DNA from 3 places in the Streptomyces sp. NPDC044719 genome. Region 2 is predicted to be linked to each of the others. Evidence: riboswitches for the same ligand, from Rfam matches in the RefSeq annotation. Region 2 holds a riboswitch; each other region holds the start of a gene.
The links. A riboswitch is a leader RNA that binds a small molecule or an ion and turns the genes downstream of it on or off. The one in region 2 is predicted to bind cyclic di-AMP.
Positions count from the first base shown of each region.

Region 1: another riboswitch for cyclic di-AMP. It lies ahead of AC07DF_RS01040 (transglycosylase SLT domain-containing protein); the one in region 2 lies ahead of AC07DF_RS29140 (transglycosylase family protein).
Region 3: another riboswitch for cyclic di-AMP. It lies ahead of AC07DF_RS02025 (C40 family peptidase); the one in region 2 lies ahead of AC07DF_RS29140 (transglycosylase family protein).

Region 1 is NZ_JBWKHE010000001.1:218,657-224,641, forward strand. It holds gene AC07DF_RS01025 (glycosyltransferase) at 1-545, opposite strand, end outside; gene AC07DF_RS01030 (GNAT family N-acetyltransferase) at 587-1,657, opposite strand; gene AC07DF_RS01035 (HAD family hydrolase) at 1,844-2,692, shown strand; gene AC07DF_RS01040 (transglycosylase SLT domain-containing protein) at 2,656-3,393, opposite strand; cyclic di-AMP (ydaO/yuaA leader) riboswitch at 3,397-3,567, opposite strand; gene AC07DF_RS01045 (polyprenyl synthetase family protein) at 4,077-5,087, shown strand; gene AC07DF_RS01050 (LolA family protein) at 5,307-5,985, shown strand, end outside.
Region 2 is NZ_JBWKHE010000007.1:532,604-538,588, forward strand. It holds gene AC07DF_RS29125 (nucleoside triphosphate pyrophosphohydrolase) at 1-857, shown strand, start outside; gene AC07DF_RS29130 (cytochrome P450 family protein) at 861-2,147, shown strand; gene AC07DF_RS29135 (transglycosylase family protein) at 2,277-3,230, shown strand; cyclic di-AMP (ydaO/yuaA leader) riboswitch at 3,459-3,625, shown strand; gene AC07DF_RS29140 (transglycosylase family protein) at 3,630-4,325, shown strand; gene eno (phosphopyruvate hydratase) at 4,611-5,891, shown strand.
Region 3 is NZ_JBWKHE010000001.1:414,635-420,619, forward strand. It holds gene AC07DF_RS02015 (hypothetical protein) at 1-91, shown strand, start outside; gene AC07DF_RS02020 (SLAC1 family transporter) at 69-1,085, opposite strand; gene AC07DF_RS02025 (C40 family peptidase) at 1,162-2,337, opposite strand; cyclic di-AMP (ydaO/yuaA leader) riboswitch at 2,346-2,504, opposite strand; gene pcrA (DNA helicase PcrA) at 2,808-5,285, shown strand; gene AC07DF_RS02035 (M23 family metallopeptidase) at 5,380-5,985, opposite strand, start outside.

The DNA.
Region 1 (5,985 bases), on a different contig from region 2:
CGTACGGCCGCGAGTCCCGCGTTGTGCGCGACCGCGAGCCCGGGCGCCCTCTCGCACACGTACCGCACACGCTCGGCGTACTTCCGCTCCACCAGCTCCCGCGTCTCGTCCGTGACCGGCGCGTTGTCGACGACGACGATCTCGAACCGCGGATGGTCCTGCGCCAGCAGCGAGTCCAGCGCACGGGCCAGCTGCCCGGCCCGCTCCCGGGTCGCGACGACGACGCTGGTGTACGGAGGCTCACCAAGCTCACTGGGCTCACCCACGTCCGCGCGCGCGGACGGAAGCGGCGCACACTCCGCCCGCGCCAGCGCCTCCAGCACGACCCTCGCGTCCGCGCCCTCCGGCACTCGCCCGAGCAGCGTGCCCACCGGCCGGCCACCCCTGCGGACCAGCACGAACACCTCGCCGTGCGTCAACGGCGGGCTCCCCGGGCCGGGTCTGAGCACCGCCTCGTCACCGTCGAGGTCCAGCTCGGCGACCTGAACCGCCCCGATGTCCAGGAACCGCCGTATCTCCTCCCGGGCACGTGCCGAACGAGCCATGCGCCCCTCACCCCCCACTCGTGTCAGGTACGTACTCGCGTTCAGGTACGGCGCAGCCGGGCCGCGCCCTTCAGGGTCCGCGCGGCCAGCGCCGCGAGCCGCGGCCTGGCGCGGACGAAACTGTGCGCGCGGCGCGCCGGCTCGCGGCTCAGCCAGTGCAGTGCCGCGCCCGCCCCCGGCCGCGTCACCGCACCCTCGTACACGGGCAGTTCGCCCGTCTTCAGCGCGTCCTTGTACTCCGATGCGCCCCGCCCCAGGTCGAGCATGCCGATGCCCTCGGCGGCCGCCGCCTCGGCCATGCGCAGATGCAGCACCAGACCCGGCGAGTACTTCGCGAACTCCAGGTCGTAGGCCGGGAACCAGCAGGCCAGGACGGATGCCGAGCGCAGTCCGAAATGCGCGGCCACGGGCCGCTCACCGGCGTACAGCACGGACAGCGTGCCGCTGCACTCCGGTGCACGGGTCCGGGCCAGCCGTCCCACGAGCCGGGTGATCCACTCCCGTGCGAAGCGGTCCTGCCGGCCCGTCCTGCGGTACTGCGCCGACTTCCACTCCATGAGGGTGCGCAGCGCGGCCGGGTCGCGTTCGTCGAACACGAACCGCGGCTCGCCGACCTGCCGGCCCAGCCTGCGCTCCTTGGCCAGGGTGGTCTTCAGGAACTTCGGCGACTGGGCGCGCAGCACCGACTCGTATGTCTCGTAGCCCTTCTCCACGTCGATGACGTAGGTGGCGTGCTCCTCGGCCGCGTACCGGACGAACAGCCGCTGCTCGGCCTCCAGGTTGTCGAAGGCGAAGCTCGACACCGAGCAGGCCTTGAGGAGCCGGCCCGCCTCCAGGTCCAGTCCCGGCCGCAGGATCGCCCCCTGCGCGTCCGAGACGCCCAGCCCGATCGCCCGGCCCTGGCCCAACGGGCCCCGTTCATGGGGCAGGAAGCCGGCCGGCTCCAGCCCCTCGTACACCACAGCGACCCGGGCCTGCGGCCTCACCAGGCCGACGGCTTCGGTGAACTCCGGTTCCATGAAGGGGTTGCGTGGTGCCTCGGAGGCAGCGCGCAGCGCGCGCCAGCGCTCCCTTTCCCCTTCGCCGAGCTCCCCGGGCCCAGCCACGCGAATGCGCCCACTGCTCAACCCGACCCCCCGATCAAGTCCCCCCTGGACACTTGGAAGGTACCGCCCGAGACGGCCTCGCCGGTAGGTAGCGGACCATGTTGTTGCCAACTGGTACAGAGGCCTTCAACCGGGCAATCGGTGTCCACGGCGCGATGAAACGAAGGGCCGCGCTGTCCGTATTCTCAGATCATGGCCGCACCCATCGCATATTCACTCATCGCCACCGACCTGGACGGAACGCTGCTGCGCGGCGACGACACCCTCTCCGACCGGTCGCTCGCCGTGCTCGCGCGGGTGGCGGAGGCCGGTGCCCAGCACCTCGTGGTGACGGGCCGGCCGGCGCCACGTGTGCGACCGCTCCTCGACGACCTCCGCTGCACGGGGCTCGCGGTGTGCGGGCAGGGCGCGCAGGTGTACGACGCCGGCGCGGACCGGCTGCTGTGGTCCATCACCCTGGACCGGGAACTGGCGGAGACCGCGCTCGGCAAGATCGAGGCCGAGGTGGGGCAGGTGTACGCCGCGGTCGACCAGGACGGGGTCGACGGGCTCACACTCATCGAGCCGGGCTATCTCATGCCGCACCCGACCCTGCCGGCCGTGCGGGTCGACCGGCGCGACGATCTGTGGGGCGAGCCGATCAGCAAGGTGCTGCTGCGCCATCCCTACCTGACGGACGACGAGTTGGCGGCGACGGCCCGTTCGGTGGTCGGCTCCCTGGCGACGGTGACGATGTCGGGGCCCGGCACGGTCGAGCTCCAGCCGTGCGGCGTCACCAAGGCGACGGGCCTGGCGCTGGCCGCCGAGCATCTGGGGCTGCGGCCGGCGGACACCATCGCCTTTGGTGACATGCCCAACGACATCCCGATGTTCGACTGGGCGGCCCACGGCGTCGCGATGGCGAACGCCCATCCCGAACTCAAGGCCGTGGCCGACGAGATCACCCTGTCGAACGAGGACGACGGCATCGCCGTCGTCCTCGAGCGACTGCTGGGCGGGTCGGCTCAGTACGGGCCGTTGACGTTGTCGATCGAGCCGTAGCGGTCGGCCGCGTAGTTGCAGGCCGCCGTGATGTTGGCGACCGGGTCGTACGGATCCCACGACGTGCCGTCCACGTGGTAGGCCTGGAAGGTCGGGTCGATGGTCTGGAGCAGGCCCTTGGACGGGGTGCCCTTGGCCGCGTTGGAGTCCCAGTTGTTGATCGCCTGGGGGTTGCCGGACGACTCGCGCATGATGTTGCGGTGGATGCCGTCGTAGGACCCCGGAATGCCCTTCTGCGCCATGATGTCCAGCGCCTCACGGATCCATCCGTCGAGGTTGTCGGCGTAGGTCTTGGCGGAGGCCGGGGTGGCCTTGGCGACGCCGCCGGCGGGCTTCGCGGCCGGCTCGGCGGACGACTTGGCCGCCTCCTTCGTGGCGGCCGCCTTGGTCGTCGACACCTTCAGCTTCAGGCCCGGGTGGATCAGCTTCGGGTCGTCGCCGACGGCGGAGCGGTTGTCCTTGTAGAGCTTCTTCCAGCCGCCCGAGACGTCGTACTTGTCCGCGATGCGGTAGAGCGTGTCGCCCTTGGTCACGGTGTACGTGAGGGACTTGGCGGGCTTGACCGCCTGGGGCTCCACGGCGTTCGCGTGCGTCGCGCCGAGGAGCGGGAGGGTCAGTGCCGCTCCGCCGGTGCCGGCGATCGCGACACCTCGGGTGAGCGGGTTGGTTCTGGGGCGACGGTGCTTGCCTCGTCCGGCCATGGCGATGTTCCTCTCCGGCGCCTGCGAGGTGAGCTGTCGGGTTCGGGCCGGGAGGTGCCCGGCCGCGTACGGCGGTGTACTGCCGTACGCGGCTTCACCCCGAGCCGTGCCGCTGTGCGGACCGGCGACTTACCTGGGTCCCCCGCTCCTGCCCTGCGTGAGTGAGTCGGTTCGTGTGGGGGTCCGGGCGGCGGCAGGATTCGGCGTCCGCCGGACAGGCCGGGAACGTATGCGAGAGCACATGTCGGGAACAAGCGCCGGAGTCACATATCGCGCGGTTGACCTTGGTCGGGGGTGTTTGGTCCGCTTGATCCTTTGCGGAAGCCAAGGCTCAACTGGCGTTCGGCTGAAGGAGGTACGGGTCGATGCCGGGGTGGCGCGGCAAAGGGGTTAACGTGATTCAACTCACTGATCACAAGCCTGTGGGGCAATTACCGTCAAAGGTAATTTGCTCAGTCGTCATGGCAAATCGTGAATATCTCACTATCGGCTGGTAAGTCGACAAATGTCTGTTCTTATGGCCCGATCAAAAACATAACGGTCGTGATCAGATACCACCCGGCCTGTAACCATGGGCGCTGGCGGTGATCGAAACGTGACCGGATACGCTGACTCGAGTGATGGCAGCGACCTATCGACAATCCGCGTAATCACCGGCAGACACAGCAGACAGGAGACCCCTCGTGACCGACGTCGGGCCGTTCGGGCTGAGCGTGCGGGACCAGGCTCTGGAAGCCGATGTCCAGGCCGGGTTGGCGGCTGTCGAGGAAGGCTTGTTCGAGGCCACCAAGAGTGAGGTGCCCTTCATCACGGAGGCCGCCCAGCACCTGGTGCGGGCCGGCGGCAAGCGGTTCCGTCCGCTGCTCGTGATGCTCTCCGCCCAGTTCGGCGACCCGTACGCGCCCGGGATCGTGCCGTCGGCCGTCGTCGTGGAACTGACCCATCTCGCCACGCTGTACCACGACGACGTGATGGACGAGGCGACGGTGCGCCGCGGGGTCGCGAGCGCGAACGCCCGCTGGGACAACTCCGTCGCGGTCCTCACCGGCGACTTCCTCTTCGCCCGTGCCTCGCACACCCTGGCCGACCTCGGCCCGGAGGCGGTGCGGGTGCAGGCCGAGGCGTTCGAACGGCTGGTGACCGGGCAGATCCTGGAGACGGCCGGACCGCAGGACGGCCGCGACCCCGTCGAGCACTACCTGGACGTGCTGGGCGGCAAGACCGGCTCGCTGGTGGCCGTGTCGTGCCGGTTCGGCGCGATGATGTCCGGCGCCGACGAGACGACCGTGGACGTGCTGACCCAGTACGGCGAGCGGCTCGGCGTCGCCTTCCAGCTCGCGGACGACGTCCTGGACATCGCCTCCGACTCCCACGAGTCCGGCAAGACCCCCGGCACCGATCTGCGCGAGGGCATCCCCACGATGCCGGTGCTGCGGCTGCGCGAGCGGGCGGCCCGGCTCGGCCTCGCGGACGACATCGCCCTGTGCGAGCTGCTGGACTCCGACCTCACCGACGACGAACGGCACGCCGAGGCCCTGCGCCTGCTGCGCGCCCACCCGGCGCTGGAACAGGCCCGGAAGGACACCGTCCGCTACGCCCAGGACGCCCGCTCGGCGCTGGCCCCCCTGCCCGAGTGCGCCGCCAAGACGGCCCTCGTGGAGCTGTGCGACGCCGTGGTGCACCGGGCCGGCTGACCGGCAACCCCTACGGGTCGGGGGAGAAGCCGCCCCTCCGTGTCATACCCCAGCAGTACGTGGAGTTGAGTCCGCGGTCTGACGTATCTGCCCGGCCGATTTGGTCAGATGGAAACCACGGAAAACACCAAACCTCACCTGTTCGGGTGAGAATGGCGGCCAGGGACGAGTGCGTGGACGACACGGACAGCCGCCGCCGACCACGGAGGTAGGGCACACATGGCACCGAACGCATCCGACGACAGCACGACCGCCGGAGAGGTCGACGAGCAGCGTTCCGGACGGCGCAAGGCCGCGCGGTACGTCGTACCGGTCACGGTGATGGGGGTGGCGGCCGCGACGATCGGGCTGGTCCCCGCGCTCGCCGACTCCGGTGACCCCGACCTCCCGAAGATCACGGCACAGCAGCTCATCGAGAAGATCGCCAAGTCGGACGTCCAGCAGCTGTCCGGCACCGTGAAGATCAGCACGGACCTCGGGCTGCCGGACCTCGGCGGTCTGGAGAGCAGCCTGATGTCCGGTGCCGCGAGCCAGGGCGAGGGCGGCTCCTCCGCCGACCCGACCGCCAAGCTCACGGAACTGGCCTCCGGCACGCACACCCTGCGCGTCGCGGCCGACGGCCCGGACAAGCAGAAGCTGTCGCTGCTGGAGAACGCCGCCGAGTACAGCATCGTCCACAACGGCAAGGACGTCTGGGCCTACGACAGCAAGTCCAACGAGGTCCACCACGGCACCGCCTCCGAGAGCGGCAAGGACCAGCAGCCGCCGGCCACGCCCAAGGACTTCGCCGAGGAGGCTCTCAAGGCCGCCGACGACACGACCTCCGTGACCGTGGACGGCACCGCCCAGGTCGCCGGCCGGGACGCCTACAAGCTGCTCATCAAGCCGAAGCAGTCCG
Region 2 (5,985 bases):
CCGACCAGGTGCTGTGCGCGGACGGCACCCACCCGCAGCTGCCGTATCTGCGCGAGGCGGGGATCACCGTCGACGAGGCCTCCCCGGCCGCCCAGGAGCTGATCGACGCCTGCGCCGGGGGCCGCACGGTGGTCGTCGTGGCGACGGGCGAGGGCGAGCCGGCCCTCACGGACGGCCTCGCGCGCCTGGCCGGCACCGGCCGCGTCGACATGCCCGAGCTGGAGCTGCTCCCCGCCTCCTACGACCTGCCGGGCGCCCGCCTCCTCGACCTCGTCCAGGTCATGGACCGCATCCGCGCCGAGTGCCCCTGGTCGTCCCGCCAGACCCACGAGGGCCTGGCGAAGTACGGCATCGAGGAGGCGTACGAACTCGTCGAGGCGATCGAGGAGGGCGACCGCGACGAACTGCGCGAGGAGCTCGGTGACGTCCTCCTCCAGGTCGTCTTCCACGCCCGCATCGCCGAGGAGGACCTGCAGGCGCCCTTCTCCATCGACGACGTCGCCGGCGGCATCGTCGCCAAGCTCATCCACCGCCACCCGCACGTCTTCGGCGAGGAGACGGCCACCACCCCCGAGGAGGTCAAGGAGCACTGGCTGCGCACCAAGGCGGTCGAGAAGCAGCGCACCTCCGTCACCGAGGGCATCCCCCTCGGCCAGCCCGGCCTGGCCCTCGCCGCCAAGCTGGCCTCCCGGGCCCGCACAGCGAAGCTGGACATACCGCTCCCACCCGTCGAGGGCATCGGCTACGACCTCCTGGCCCTGGCGGTCCGCGCCGAGTCGGAGGGCGTGGACCCGGAGGCGGCCCTGAGAGCGGCGGCCCGCGCGTACCGGGACGCGATCAGGGAGACCGAGGGCTGAGGCATGCGACTTGATGTGCCCGGGGTGCCCGAACTGTTCTCGTGGGAGTTCGCCACCGACCCCTACCCCGCCTACGCCTGGCTCCGCGAACACGCCCCCGTGCACCGGACCAAGCTCCCCAGCGGCGTCGAGGCCTGGCTGGTCACGCGGTACGCCGACGCCAAGCAGACCCTCGCCGACAACCGGCTCTCCAAGGACCCGGCGCATCATCACGAACCCGCGCACGCCAAGGGCAAGACCGGCATCCCCGGTGAGCGCAAGGCCGAGTTGATGACGCATCTGCTCAACATCGATCCGCCGGACCACACCCGGCTGCGGCGGCTGGTGTCCAAGGCGTTCACGCCCCGCCGGGTCGCCGAGTTCGAGCAGCGGGTGCAGGAGCTCACCGACGGTCTCATCGACGGGTTCGCGGAGCAGGGGTCCGCCGACCTGATCCACGAGTTCGCCTTCCCGCTCCCCATCTACGCCATCTGTGACATGCTCGGCGTCCCCCGCGAGGACCAGGACGACTTCCGGGACTGGGCGGGCATGATGATCCGTCACCAGGGCGGGCCCCGGGGCGGCGTGGCGCGGTCCGTGAAGAAGATGCGCGGCTACCTCGCCGACCTCATCCACCGCAAGCGCGAGGCGCTCCCCGCCGAAGCCGCCCCCGGCGAGGACCTCATCTCCGGTCTCATCCGCGCCTCCGACCACGGCGAGCACCTCACCGAGAACGAGGCCGCCGCCATGGCCTTCATCCTGCTGTTCGCCGGTTTCGAGACGACCGTGAACCTGATCGGCAACGGCACCTACGCCCTGCTCACCCACCCCGAGCAGCGCACCCGGCTCCAGGCGTCCCTCGCCGCCGGGGAGAGGGGCCTCCTGGAGACCGGCGTCGAGGAGCTGCTGCGCTTCGACGGCCCCGTCGAGCTCGCCACCTGGCGCTTCGCCACACAGCCCCTCACCATCGGCGGGCAGCACATCGACGCCGGCGACCCGGTCCTCGTCGTCCTGGCCGCCGCCGACCGGGACCCGGAGCGGTTCGCCGATCCGGACGTGCTCGACCTCGCCCGCCGCGACAACCAGCACCTCGGGTACGGCCACGGCATCCACTACTGCCTCGGCGCCCCGCTCGCCCGCCTGGAGGGCCAGACCGCCCTCGCCACGCTCCTCACCCGTCTCCCGGACCTGAGGCTCGCGGCCGACCCGGCCGAGCTGAGATGGCGCGGCGGGCTGATCATGCGCGGGCTGCGCACCCTGCCGGTGGAGTTCACGCCCGCATCCAAAGGTGACACGCCGTCAGGGTTGTGATCTTCACGTGATCTACGCGGCATTAACTTGTGACAAGTGATCGTCTGCCTATACGTTCACCCATCATCAGCGCGAGCCAGTCAAACCTGCGCCGCGCAGGTCACTGCTGTCTTCGCGAAAGGTCTCCGTATGCTCTCCGGGAACGGTCGGCACCGTCGCCCCCGCCAGGCTCCGGCTCTCCTCGTCGCGGCAGGAGTGACCGGCTCCGCCATCGCGATCCCGCTCCTCGGAGCCTCCGGCGCCAGCGCTGCCGACGGCACGACCTGGGACCGGGTCGCGGACTGTGAGACCGGCGGCGCCTGGAGCCAGAACAGCGGCAACGGATACTTCGGCGGCCTGCAGTTGTCGCAGGAGGACTGGGAGAGCCACGGCGGCCTGGACTACGCCCCGAGCGCCGACCTGGCCAGCCGTTCCCAGCAGATAGCCGTGGCCGAGAGAATCCTCGCCGAGCAGGGAGCCGGTGCCTGGCGCACCTGCGGACTGCTCTCCGGCCTCGAGCAGGACAAGAAGTCGTCCGACTCGAGTGACTCATCCGATTCTTCGGAATCATACGGATTGCTCGACTCTCTCGGTTCGTCCCCTTCGTCGTCCGCCTCGCCGTCTCCTGACGCGCCGTCGACCTCGCAGGATGAAAGCGGCAACTCGGACAAGTCGCCCGACTCCGAGGACTCCTTTTCGCGGGACCAGGAGTCAGGTTCCCCGTCGGCGACGCCCGAGCCTGACAAGTCCGGCAACTCCCAGCAGGACGAAGACTCTTCGGCGCGCACCGAGACCGGGACCGACACCGGCTCCGGCCGTCACCGTGGTCCCAGTGCCGACGAAACCCCCACGCCCGAGAACGGCCGTACGGGCGAGTCCACGGGCCGTCACGCCTCGCGCGGCGACGAGGGCTCCGACGACTCGTCCGAGGGTGCCTACATCGTGGGTATCGGCGACAGTCTCTGGTCCATCGCCGACTCCCTTGATATCAGCGGCGGATGGCACGAGCTCTACGACGGCAACAAGAAGGCCGTCGGTGCCGACCCGAACCTCATTCGCCCCGGTGAGAAGCTCACGGTAGAGGGCGAAGCGGACGGGAAGTAGTTGTTCGGGCAGTGCGGAAACGGGGGCGGAAGTCGCCCCGAAACCGCTCGAGTTCGCGTCCTGTTTCGCAGTGAATGTCCCGTTTGGGGTCCGTGAGAGATAGATCTCAGAAGCCCTGATCGTCTTTGAAATTCGGCGGATCGCGTGGCTACGGTCGGGACCGCTCGTCACCACGAGCCCCGGCTGCCGCAACGCCGAATCCTGCCAGCGGCCGTACGGGAACAGTCGTCGCGTCAAGCGCCGTAGGCAGGAGCGGGGGACCCAAGGTAGGTGCCCGACCGGCCAGTTGCGCCGGAAGGGCTTGGGGTGAAGCCGTGTCCCGGGAGGGGCGCGGCCGGGCAACTCAACCGGCCCGAACCCGACAGCTCACCTCGCAGGCGTCGGTGAGGGGATCCTTCCATGCTGTTTTCCAGCAAGGGCAAGCACCGCCGTCCGTCCAAGGCCAGCCGTGCCATCGCCGTCGCCGGTGTCACCGGCGCCGCTGTCGCCGCCCCGCTGATGGCCGCCGGCGGCGCCTCCGCCGCCACCGCCTCCGAGTGGGACGCCGTCGCCCAGTGCGAGGCCGGCGGCAACTGGTCCATCAACACCGGCAACGGCTACTACGGCGGTCTGCAGTTCTCCGCCTCCACCTGGTCCGGCTACGGCGGCACCAAGTACGCCGCCACCGCCGACCAGGCCACCAAGGAGCAGCAGATCGAGATCGGCGAGAAGGTCCTCGCGGGCCAGGGCAAGGGTGCCTGGCCGGTCTGCGGCAAGGGCCTGTCGAGTGCCGGCTACAACGGCGGCGGCTCCTCCTCGAACGACTCCGGCAGCTCCTCGCAGCAGAGCGAGCAGAGCACCGAGTCCCGCGAGACCCAGCAGCCGGCCTCGCGCTCCGAGGACCGCCCGGCCGCCAAGAAGACCGTCACCACCCCGACCGGCAAGAAGGTCAAGAAGGGCGACGGCGAGTACAAGGTCGTCAAGGGCGACACCCTGAGCTCGATCGCGTCGGACGAGAAGGTCGAGGGCGGCTGGGAGAAGCTGTTCCAGCTGAACAAGGACATCGTCTCGGACGCCAACCTCATCTACCCGGGCCAGCAGCTGCACCTGAAGTAAGCAGCGGCCCTCCGCCCCCCTCGGGGGGCGGCCCCCGTCCCCACGGGCTCCCCGCCCCGGTGCGTGTTCCCCCGTACGCGCCGGGGCGGGGTTTTTTCTGCCCCGCTTTTCCACAACCGTCTTTGTTCCGTTCGGAAACAATTTACGCTCGGTTCTGTCCATGGGGTGGGCGACCCGGTGGCCGATCGGCCGGAGCCGGTTAGGCTCATGTCGCGAGCCACCACGGCCCGCCCTCGCCGGGTCCCCGCGACCCGCGTACCCGCGTCACATAAGAAGGAGATGCTCGTGCCGTCCATCGACGTCGTCGTAGCCCGGGAAATCCTGGACTCCCGAGGCAACCCCACGGTCGAGGTCGAGGTCGGCCTCGACGACGGCAGCACCGGTCGTGCCGCCGTCCCGTCCGGCGCCTCCACGGGCGCCTTCGAGGCCATCGAGCTGCGTGACGGCGACTCGAACCGTTACCTCGGCAAGGGTGTGGAGAAGGCCGTCCTCGCGGTCATCGAGCAGATCGGCCCGGAGCTCGTCGGCTACGACGCCACCGAGCAGCGCCTGATCGACCAGGCGATGTTCGACCTGGACGCCACCGACAACAAGGGCTCCCTCGGCGCCAACGCCATCCTCGGCGTCTCCCTCGCCGTCGCCCACGCCGCCTCCGAGGCCAGCGACCTGCCGCTGTTCCGCTACCTGGGCGGCCCGAACGCGCACCTGCTGCCGGTGCCGATGATGAACATCCTGAACGGCGGCTCGCACGCCGACTCCAACGTGGACATCCAGGAGTTCATGATCGCCCCGATCGGCGCGGAGTCCTTCTCCGAGGCCCTGCGCTGGGGCGCCGAGGTCTACCACACGCTGAAGAAGGTCCTGAAGAGCAAGGGCCTGGCCACCGGCCTCGGCGACGAGGGCGGCTTCGCCCCGAACCTCGGCTCCAACCGCGAGGCCCTCGACCTCATCCTCGAGGCGATCAAGGAGGCCGGCTACACCCCCGGCGAGCAGATCGCCCTCGCCCTCGACGTGGCCGCGTCCGAGTTCTACAAGGACGGCGCCTACACCTTCGAGGGCAAGACGCGCTCAGCCGCCGAGATGACCGAGTACTACGCCGAGCTCGTCGACGCGTACCCGCTCGTCTCCATCGAGGACCCGCTGTTCGAGGACGACTGGGACGGCTGGAAGACCATCACCGAGAAGCTCGGCGACAAGGTCCAGCTCGTCGGCGACGACCTGTTCGTCACCAACCCCGAGCGCCTCGCCCGCGGCATCGACGAGAACGCCGCCAACGCCCTGCTGGTCAAGGTCAACCAGATCGGTTCGCTGACCGAGACCCTGGACGCCGTCGAGCTGGCGCAGCGCAACGGCTTCAAGTGCATGATGTCCCACCGCTCCGGCGAGACCGAGGACGTCACCATCGCCGACCTGGCTGTCGCCACCAACTGCGGCCAGATCAAGACCGGCGCCCCGGCCCGCTCCGAGCGCGTCGCCAAGTACAACCAGCTGCTGCGCATCGAGGAGATCCTCGACGACGCCGCGGTCTACGCCGGCCGCAGCGCCTTCCCGCGCTTCAAGGGCTGACCGGGCTGACCCGATAAGGGTCAAGCCTGAGCCAGTCGTACGTACGTCCCCGTACTCGGTCCCGTACCGTGTCCGGGGACGTACGCGCGTCGGA
Region 3 (5,985 bases), on a different contig from region 2:
GCGGGACGACGAGAAGGTGGACAAGGGCCTGTTCGGCCTGGTCGGCCTGCTGACCACGGCGAACGTCTTCATCGCCGTGCTCTGGACCTGACCCGGCGGCCGGGCAGCGCACCGGACCGGACCGCGGCGGCCGTCCAGGCGGCGGCCACGAGCCACGCGGCGACCGCGATCCACAGCAGCGCCTCCCCGAAGCCGTCCAGCCAGGAGACGTCGAGGGCGACGGCGACGGCCAGTGCCGCCGTCCCCGTCTTGGCCCAGGTGAACACGGTCGCCCAGCGGCGGACGTCATGGCGGGGCCGGGGCCACAGGAACTCGGCGGCGAGCAGGACGGCGTAGCAGAGCAGTGCGAGCACGAGCAGCGCGACGGTCACCGTGCGCAGGACGTCCCGGTCGTCTTCGTTCCACAGGTACAGACGCGCGCTGTCGGCGCTGATCAGCCGCGCCCCGGCGAGCGCCGAGAGGGCGAGCGCCCCGCCCGCGAGCCAGTGATCGCCGACCCCTTCGGCCACCTGCCGCACATCGAAACGGATCAGGGCGAGGACGTACAGGACCAGTCCCAGCCAGAACAGCACCAGCGCCGCGTGCGCGAGCCAGTCCGCCGACTCGGCCGCGGCCAGCGTGGCGCCGAGCACGGCGAGCCCCTGCGTGGCCATGCAGCGCGCGAACACCGTCCCGGGCCCGCGCCGCTGCCCGCCCTGCGGGACGAGGACGAGCGGCACCGGCCAGAGCAGTACGGCGAGCACCAGCAGCGTCACGGCCAGGGCCCGGGAGCCGGCCGCCGAGAAGGCGGTGCCCAGGACGGCCGTCGCCGCCACGGTGGTGAGGGCCGTCGTCATCACGCTCTCGAGGACGCCCGGCCTGCGCGTATAAGCCCGCCACCTGGTCCCGGCCCGCAGCAGCCGCAGGGTGAAGTCCGAGGCGAACAGCAGCCAGGCCGCGCAGGCCAGACCCAGGGTGACGCGTGAGAGGACCTCGTACCCCGCCAGATCCAGACCGACCGACAGGGTGCCGGTCGCCAGCACGGCGGCACTGGCCGCCGGAGCACGTTGCGCCCACCAGGCGACGGAGGGGGAGGGGCCGGGCATGGGGCCGATGCTAGGAGGCCCCGCGCGCGTTACGGGCAGGCCACGCGCGCGGGGTCCCAAAAACCTGCGAGACCCGTCAGGCCGGCCGCACCACGCTGTGGATCGACGACTCGCCGTCGTAGTAGATCGACTCCTCGCGCACGTACGTGCCGGGCTTCGGAGCGTGGATCATCATGCCGTTGCCGATGTAGATGCCGACGTGGGTGACATCGTCGTAGAAGAAGACCAGGTCACCGGGCTGAGCGTCGGCCAGGGGCACCGTGGTGCCGGCGTTGACCTGGTCGTACGTCGTGCGCGGCAGGGTCACGCCGGCGGCCTTCCAGGCGGCCTGGGTGAGGCCGGAGCAGTCGTAGGAGCCGGGGCCGGTGGCGCCCCAGACGTACGGCTTGCCGATCTGGGCGCGGGCGAAGGCGAGCGCCTTGTCGGCCTTGGTGGCGTACGAGGAGTCGGGCGCGGTGGACGACGAGGACGAACCCGTCGAGGAGGAACCACTGTCCTGCTGCTGGGCGGCTTCCTGCTGGGCGGCTTCCTGCTCCCGCTGCTGCTCGGCCTGCTGCCGGGCCAGCTCGGCGGCCTTGCGGGCGGCCTCCTCCTGCTTCTCCCTCTCGATCGCCGCGAGCCGCGCCTTCTCCTCGGTGGTCAGCTTCGACAGCAGCTCGCGCGCGTCGGCGAGCTTCCTCTGGACGGTCGCCTTGGCCGTCTTCAGGTCGTCCTGCGACTCGGTGAGCGTCTCGAGGCTCTCGGTGGCCTCCTGACGCTTCTCCATCGTCTCTGACTGCTGAGTGATGTAGTCGTCGACCGCCACCTTCTGACGGCCGGTCATCCGGTCCATCAGCTGGGTCTGGTCGAAGTAGTCCTGCGGGGTGTCCGCGAGCAGGAACGTCGCCGTGTCCGGGGTGGAGGCGCCGGTGCGGTACTGGGCGGCGGCGAAGGTGCCCAGCTCTTCCCGCGCCTCGTTCAGCTTCTGGGTGCGCTTGGCGACGTCGTCGAGGAGGGTGTCGACGCGCTTGCGCTGCTTGGCGGTCTTCTCCTTGGCCCCGTTGTACTTCTCGGTCGCGGACCCCGCCTGGCGGTAGAGGTCGTCGACCTTCTTCTCGACTTCCTCCAGGCTGGGCTTGTCGTCGGCCTCGGGGGCGGCGTTGGCCGACTGGGACAGCAGGGCCACGGAGGTGAGGGCCGCCGTCGCGAGGGCGGGGGTCCGTATGCCTGCAACGCGCGAACCCGTAGGACGCGACTTGCGGTGCGACGCCAAGGGAGGCGACTCCTTCCATGCTCCGCCTACCGGGTTAGCTGTCGGGTTCGGGCGGGTGGTTCGGAAGGGTTGCCCTACGGCCGTCTCCGGGAAGGGAGTCGGGCCGATTCACCCCGGGGTCTCGGTTGGGTCCCCGGCTCTGGCTGCCGCTGCGGCACGCCTGACTCGGCGGAGGCCACGCGGCCCGGCGACGTTCGCCGGTGGGGGTCGTGTGACCTCCTCGCACGGTAGCCAACTCGTGTGGCCCTTGTGAAGGTTGATGGGTGATATGCCCGATACATTTCCGTGACCTTGCTCATGAGCATCGCCGAGAGTGATCGATCGAGGGGGATTGGTCACCGTTTATACGCAATTGTGAAGCCGTAGCGGCCTGTGATCACGTGCACCTGGAGGGTGACAGGGGGGTTCTTTCGGCGATGTTCTCAGGGCGGCGGCGGGCTGTCAGTGGGGCGCCCTAGACTCGGAGAGCGATGAGCAGCCTCTTTGACGACAGCTTCCTGGCGGACCTCCAGGCCCAGCGGGGTCCCGCGGACGAACCCCCACCGCCGCCCGAGGACGATCACGGACCGGAGCCGGTTCCGGACGATCTGTTCGGCGGGAAGTTCGATGTGCCGCCGGACCGCGACGCCTACTACCGGGACGGAGCCGCGCGCCCGCCGGTGGACGCCGCCGCGCTCCTGGAGGGGCTGAACGACAACCAGCGCGCCGCCGTCACACACTCCGGCTCCCCGCTGCTCATCGTGGCCGGCGCCGGCTCCGGCAAGACCCGTGTGCTCACACACCGCATCGCCCACCTGCTCGCCGAGCGGGACGTCCACCCGGGCCAGATCCTCGCCATCACCTTCACCAACAAGGCCGCCGGCGAGATGAAGGAGCGCGTCGAGCAACTCGTCGGCCCGCGCGCGAACGCCATGTGGGTGATGACGTTCCACAGCGCCTGCGTCCGCATCCTGCGCCGGGAGAGCAAGAAGCTCGGCTTCACATCGAGCTTCTCGATCTACGACGCCGCCGACTCCAAGCGCCTGATGGCCCTGGTCTGCCGCGACCTGGACCTCGACCCCAAGCGCTTCCCGCCGAAGTCCTTCAGCGCCAAGATCAGCAACCTGAAGAACGAGCTGATCGACGAGGAGGACTTCGCCGCCCAGGCCGGCGACGGCTTCGAGAAGACCCTCGCCCAGGCCTACGCGATGTACCAGTCGCGGCTGCGCGAGGCGAACGCCCTCGACTTCGACGACCTGATCATGACGACGGTCAACCTGCTGCGCGCCTTCCCGGACGTCGCCGAGCACTACCGCCGCCGCTTCCGCCACGTCCTCGTGGACGAGTACCAGGACACCAACCACGCCCAGTACGCACTCGTCCGGGAGCTCGTGGGCACCTCCGAGCACCCCGTCGACGTACCGCCCAGCGCGGACGACCTGCCGCCCGCCGAGCTGTGCGTGGTCGGTGACGCCGACCAGTCGATCTACGCCTTCCGCGGCGCGACGATCCGCAACATCCTCCAGTTCGAGGAGGACTACCCGGACGCGACGACGATCCTGCTGGAGCAGAACTACCGCTCCACCCAGACGATCCTCAGCGCGGCCAACGCGGTCATCGAGCGCAACGAGTCCCGCCGCCCCAAGAACCTGTGGACCAACGCGGGCACGGGCGCGCAGATCACCGGCTACGTCGCCGACACCGAGCACGACGAGGCGCAGTTCGTCGCCGACGAGATAGACCGTCTCACCGACGCGGGTGAGGCGAAGGCCGGCGACGTCGCCGTCTTCTACCGCACCAACGCCCAGTCCCGTGTCTTCGAAGAGATCTTCATCCGCGTCGGCCTGCCCTACAAGGTCGTCGGCGGCGTCCGCTTCTACGAGCGCAAGGAGGTCCGGGACGTCCTGGCCTACCTGCGCGTGCTGGCCAACCCGGAGGACTCGGTGCCGCTGCGCCGGATCCTCAATGTGCCCAAGCGCGGCATCGGCGACCGCGCCGAGGCGATGATCGACGCCCTCTCCCAGCGGGAGAAGATCAGCTTCCCGCAGGCGCTGAAGCGCGTCGACGAGGCGTACGGCATGGCCGCGCGCTCCACCAACGCCGTCAAGCGGTTCAACACGCTGATGGAGGACCTCCGTACGGTCGTCGAGTCCGGCGCGGGGCCCGCCACCGTGCTGGAGGCGATCCTGGAGCGCACCGGATACCTCGCCGAGTTGCAGGCCTCCACCGACCCGCAGGACGAGACCCGGATCGAGAACCTCCAGGAACTCGCCGCCGTCGCCATGGAGTTCGAGCAGGAGCGCGGCGAGGACGAGCAGGGAACGCTTGCCGACTTCCTCGAGAAGGTCGCGCTGGTCGCCGACTCCGACCAGATCCCCGACGAGGAGGACGGCGACGGCGTCATCACCCTGATGACCCTGCACACCGCCAAGGGCCTGGAGTTCCCGGTTGTCTTCCTGACCGGCATGGAGGACGGCGTCTTCCCGCACATGCGCGCCCTCGGCCAGACCAAGGAGCTGGAGGAGGAGCGGCGCCTGGCGTACGTGGGCATCACCCGCGCGCGGGAACGGCTGTATCTGACGCGCTCGACGATGCGCAGCGCCTGGGGACAGCCGTCGTACAACCCGCCCTCCCGGTTCCTGGAGGAGATCCCGCCGACCCACCTGGAGTGGAAGCGGACCGGTGCGACAGCGCCCGCGTCCTCCGGGCCGGTCTCCGCCGTGGCGGCCTCGCTGTCGTCGTCCCGTTCGCGTTCGTCGGCGTCGGGCGCCTCCGGTTTCGCCACGCGCCGCACCTCCGAGAAGCCGGTGGTGTCGCTCGTGGTCGGGGACCGGGTCACGCACGACCAGTTCGGGCTCGGGACCGTCGTGGCGGTCAAGGGCACGGGCGCGAACGCCGAGGCGACGATCGACTTCGGGGACAAGCCGAAGCGGCTGCTGCTGCGGTACGCGCCGGTGGAGAAGCTGTAGCCCTGGACGGCGACAGTCCTGTGAGGTGAGCCTCCGCCGGAGGACCGGCGGGGGCTGGGCCGGCGGGGCCGGATCGGCGGGGGCTGCCGGGACGTTACGTCGGGTCGACGCCGTGGCTGCGCAGCCACGGGAGCGGGTCGATCGGCGAGCCGCCGGCCGGACGCACCTCGAAGTGCAGATGGGGGCCGGTCGAGTTGCCGGAGTTGCCCGAACGCGCGATCGGATCGCCGGCCTTCACGCTCGTACCCGAGGGGACCGTGTAGGTGGAGAGGTGGCAGTACCACGTCTCCGTGCCGTCCTTCGCGGTCAGGATCAGCATGTTGCCGTACGCGCTGTTCCACTGGGTGCGGACGGTGCCGTCGGTCGCGGCCATCACGGTCGTGCCGTACGAGACGGGGAAGTCGATGCCGGTGTGCAAGGACATCCAGTTGATGCCGGACTGGCCGTACTGGGCGCTGAGTCCGTGGCGGGCCACCGGCATGGCGAACTTCGGGCGCAGCCGCTCCTTGCGGGCCGCCTCCTCCGCCGCCCGCTTCCGCTCGGCCGCCTGCTGAGCCTTGAGGTCGATACGTTCCTGCGTACGGCTGGCCCGGTCGGCGAAGTCGTCGGCGCCGGCGGAGAGGCTCTGCAGCTGCGTGTCCAGCTTGTTGTTGGCGGCGGCCGGCTGCACCGGCTGTGCGTCCGCCGCGGTCGTCTGCGC